DNA from 2 places in the Rossellomorea vietnamensis genome. Region 1 is predicted to be linked to the other one. Evidence: riboswitches for the same ligand, from Rfam matches in the RefSeq annotation. Region 1 holds a riboswitch; the other holds the start of a gene.
What was found. A riboswitch is a leader RNA that binds a small molecule or an ion and turns the genes downstream of it on or off. The one in region 1 is predicted to bind S-adenosylmethionine.

Region 1 (2,480 bases):
TTCCATCGGTGGGGCACAGTCCACCGCCGTGAAATTTTTAAAAGAAAAAAGGGTCGATGGCGTCATCATCCTTGCCCATAATATCGATGACGAGACGATCCTGGAGTCGGCAAGGGAAGGTTTTCCCATCGTGGTCCTCGATCGGAGCATCAAAAGCGATTACGTCACCCAGATCGAAGTCGATAATGTTCACGGAGCGTTCGTGGCCACTGAGCACTTGATTGAGAGGGGGAGCCGTAACATCGCTTTTATCAGCGGACCTTACAACTCCCATGACAACGAGCTTCGTTTCCAGGGTTTCCGGAAAGCTTTGGACAAACACGGTATCGACTATAAGTCGAAATGGAAAGTATCCGGGGGCTTCACTCGTGAAGGGGGCTACCAGGCGACCAAAATGCTGATTGCTCAACGGGATGTCCCGCAGGGCATTTTCTATGCCAATGATGAAATGGCCATCGGCGGCTTGCAGGCACTGAACGAAAAAAACATTTCTGTTCCAGGGGATATTTCCATCATGGGCTTTGACGACATCCAACTGTCAGAATACGTATCCCCGCCACTGACAACCATGCGACAGCCGAAATATGAAGCCGGTGCACTGGCCGTTCATCTTATCTTTCAGATGCTCTTGAAGGAAGAGGTCGATTCGTATTACAAACTCACAACGGAGCTGATAGAGAGAGATTCGGTGAAAAGTCGTTGACTTAGAGGAAGAGCCTGACCTTTCCTGTATGGGAGAGGTCGTTTTTTTATAAACAAAAATCTTTTGTTGCTACATCAATGAAGATAGCGCTTACATAAAAACACTACCGAAATCCCCTATTGACTTCCCGTTCCATACCCAGTATTATCCTCTATAAGATAAATTTTTGAAAATTACATACATTCAATTATCAAGAGTGACCGAGGGATCAGGCCCTATGACGTCCGGCAACCTCCAGAAATGGAACGGTGCTAATTCCTGCAGAATGATTTCATTCTGAGAGATAAGTCGAGATAAACAGGCGATGCTTCTTTCAGTTGAAAGAGGCATTTTTTATTGGAGAAAAAGGGGTGTGCACATTGATCGAGATTCGGAATCTAGTAAAAACGTACAAAACGAAAAAGCAAACGGTGGTCGGTGTCGACAACGTCTCTGTCACTATTAAAAAAGGGGAGATCTTCGGGATCGTCGGGTACAGCGGAGCGGGGAAGAGCTCACTCATTCGCTGCCTGAATCTATTAGAGACCCCGACATCAGGGGAAATCATCATCGATGGTCAGGATTTCACGAAGCTCACATCCAAGGAGTTAAGACTTGCCCGGCAAAAAACGAGCATGATCTTCCAGCACTTTCACCTCATCAAATCGAAGACGGTGTTTGATAATCTCGCCTTTGCTTTGAAAGCGGCCCATGTACCGAAAGCGAAAATCAAACCGAGAGTCGTCGAGCTCTTGGAGATGGTCGGTCTTTCAGACAAAGCCGACTCCTACCCGGCACAGCTCAGCGGAGGACAGAAGCAGAGAGTCGGAATTGCGAGGGCACTTGCCAACAACCCATCGGTATTACTGTGTGATGAAGCGACATCGGCCCTGGATCCGAATACTACGAAATCGATCTTGAAGCTTTTGAAAAAAATCAACGAGGAACTGGGATTGACAATTGTGCTCATCACCCATGAGATGGAAGTAGTAAAGGAAATCTGTGACAGGATGGCCGTGATGCAGGACGGGAAGATCGTGGAGGAAGGTCCCGTGTATGACCTGTTTGCCGAACCGAAGCAGCCTTTGACGAAGCAGTTCATCGAAACGATTCTCCAATTCGAACTGCCACAGCATCTGGTGGAATCGAGAAGGGGGAAGCTCATCAAGATTCAATTCAAAGGATCCATCGCCGAGGAAAGCGTCGTATCAGAGGTGTTTCAGCGGTACAAGGTGCGGGGGAATATCCTCCACGGTAAAATTGAATACATTCAGGATGTCCCACTTGGGATCTTCATCATGGAACTGATCGGATCAGCTGACGAAATCGAAGCGGCGATCCGTTATATCACGGCCAAGACACAAAGCCTGGAGGTGCTTGAGGATGTTGCCTGATTCATTGACTTCTATATTGCCAGAATTGAATAAAGCCTTTTTTGAAACGGTGTATATGGTGGGGATCTCATTAGCCGTAGCGATTATAGTGGGATTGCCGCTGGGGATTCTGCTTTTCGTAACAGACAAGGGCTTATTTTTACAAAATAGTGTGATTAAAAAAGTGGTAGGATTCGTCGTGAATATGGTCCGCTCGGTTCCTTTCATTATTCTATTAGTGGCCCTTTTACCATTAACCAAACTATTGACCGGGACGACGATCGGACCGACGGCGGCATCGGTATCACTCTCGGTTGCGGGTATTCCGTTTTTTGCGAGAATGGTAGAAACGTCCCTCAGGGAGATTGATAAAGGGGTCATCGAAGCCTCGGTTTCAGTCGGGGCCAGTCCTTGGATGATCATCA
Region 2 (2,480 bases), 410 kb from region 1:
GCTTCCGGGCGAATGAATAATTGGTGGGCAAACAGATTATGCCAGGCAAATTCATTGATCACCTGGATCGGTAGTCTATGTTTCGGGTCGGCACCTGCGAACCCTTTAAATGAAAATACTTCTTCTTTTTCTTTTAAGTATTCGATGACTTTCGTATATAATTTATCGAACGATTCCGATGAGATCGGCTGATTGACAGAACCCCATTCGATTTTATCTTTCGTCGTTGGTTCTTCCACAATAAATTTATCTTTAGGAGAGCGTCCTGTGTATTTACCAGTTTCTGCTCTGATTGCACCTGATGAAGTTAAAACGCCTTCATTTCGCTGAAGGACCTTTTCGACTAGTTGAGAAACAGATAATTGTTCCTGGATGTTTTGACCATTAAGTAATTCCGTTAATTCATTAGACATGCTCACTGAATTCATTCGAACCCTTCCTTTATATAAATTTATTTAAATGGTATCGTTTACTTTACAAAAATAGTATAACACAATCAAGCTATTAGTCTATACTATTTATTTAATTTTATAATGTGTCTTCATTTTGTCACATTTCTTGACCGAATAAAGCATGTTTCTTCTTATTTATATGAAATCCACCTCTAAATGTTTAGCCTCATTACCCCATTAGGTTATGTAATGATAAAAAAACAGGTTGAAACCATGAAAGGAATGGTTAAACCTGTCATTCAAAAAAAGTTGACACCACTTGTCCTAACCGTTATCATTGTTCCTTGAACGGATACTCTTATCCTGAGCTGGTGGAGGGAGCAGACCCTATGAAACCCAGCAACCTGCTAAATAGTGAATGGATCCATTTCTTTAATGAATCCGATTAAGCGAAGGTGCTAAACTGAGGCAAGGTCTCTAAAACCTTGAACGATAAGAGAGAAAAGGCGCGGCTATGATCTGAAACCTTTCCTCTGAAGCTTTTTTCCTGAGGAAGGGTTTTTTCTGTTTATAGTGGACCACATGCACATAAATCATGATTGATTGATAAAAGAATCATGTTTACTTCATACTACTTAGGGAAATGAGTACCGTATCTGTTTACTGTTTTGTCAGAAGAAGATTTTTGACAAATATGCTTAAGGAGGAACCTTGATGTCAACTAAACGTCGTCTGTTTACATCTGAGTCCGTAACCGAAGGACATCCAGATAAAATTTGTGACCAAATCTCTGATTCAATTCTTGATGCAATTCTTACCAATGATCCGAATGCACGTGTAGCGTGTGAAACGTCTGTCACGACGGGTCTTGTGCTCGTTGCCGGTGAAATCACTACGAATACGTATGTCGATATCCCGAAAATCGTTCGTGAAACGATCCGTGAAATTGGCTATACCCGTGCGAAATACGGCTTTGATGCTGAAACATGTGCGGTTCTGACTTCCATTGATGAGCAGTCTGCGGATATCGCTCAAGGTGTCGATCAGGCCCTTGAAGCCCGTGAAGGTCAAATGACGGATGAAGAAATCGATGCAATCGGTGCTGGTGACCAAGGGTTGATGTTCGGATTCGCTTGTAATGAAACGAAAGAGCTTATGCCTCTTCCGATCTCCCTTGCACACAAAATCTCCCGTCGCTTAACGGAAGTACGTAAAGAAGAGATCCTTCCTTACCTTCGTCCGGATGGAAAAACACAAGTAACCGTTGAATACGATGAAAACGATAAGCCGGTCCGCATCGACACGATCGTTATCTCGACTCAGCATCACCCTGAAGTGACGCTTGAGCAAATCCAGCGCAACCTGAAAGAATATGTCATCGACCCGGTTGTACCGAAAGAACTGATCGATGAAGAAACGAAATACTTCATCAACCCGACTGGCCGCTTCGTAATTGGTGGACCACAAGGTGATGCAGGTCTGACAGGACGTAAAATCATCGTTGACACTTACGGCGGATACGCCCGTCACGGTGGAGGTGCCTTCTCTGGTAAGGATGCAACGAAAGTGGACCGTTCAGCGGCCTATGCAGCGCGCTATGTTGCGAAGAACATCGTGGCAGCGGGACTTGCTGAGAAATGTGAAGTTCAATTAGCGTATGCAATCGGTGTGGCGAAGCCCGTATCCATCTCCGTTGATACATTTGGAACAGGGAAAGTTTCAGAAGATGTATTAATTGACGTTGTGAGCAATAACTTTGACCTTCGTCCTGCAGGAATCATCAAGATGCTTGATCTTCGTCGTCCGATCTACAAGCAGACAGCTGCTTACGGACACTTCGGTCGCAATGACATCGATCTTCCTTGGGAACGCACGAACAAAGCGGATGCGTTGAAAGCAGAAGCATTGGCTGAATAATGAAAGATAGAAGAGACCAACACTTTTTGGGGTGTTGGTCTTTTTCGTGATTGCATTCTGGGTTGGTTTCTGAGAGGTATCAGACCCTCAAGAAAATCTTCCATGAGTATTCTCAAGGAGGATGGGGTATCCCAAGTATAGGAAGTTAAAAGGGTTTGATGTTCTTATAAT

Region 2: it holds a riboswitch for S-adenosylmethionine, as region 1 does, so the genes downstream of both, metK (methionine adenosyltransferase) here and N5C46_RS17220 (methionine ABC transporter ATP-binding protein) in region 1, are expected to answer to the same signal.

Annotation. Positions count from the first base shown of each region.
Region 1 is NZ_CP104558.1:3,365,971-3,368,450, forward strand. It holds gene N5C46_RS17215 (LacI family DNA-binding transcriptional regulator) at 1-703, shown strand, start outside; SAM riboswitch class I at 888-993, shown strand; gene N5C46_RS17220 (methionine ABC transporter ATP-binding protein) at 1,063-2,076, shown strand; gene N5C46_RS17225 (methionine ABC transporter permease) at 2,066-2,480, shown strand, end outside.
Region 2 is NZ_CP104558.1:3,777,205-3,779,684, forward strand. It holds gene pckA (phosphoenolpyruvate carboxykinase (ATP)) at 1-428, opposite strand, end outside; SAM riboswitch class I at 748-891, shown strand; gene metK (methionine adenosyltransferase) at 1,107-2,309, shown strand; gene N5C46_RS19380 (gamma carbonic anhydrase) at 2,455-2,480, opposite strand, start outside.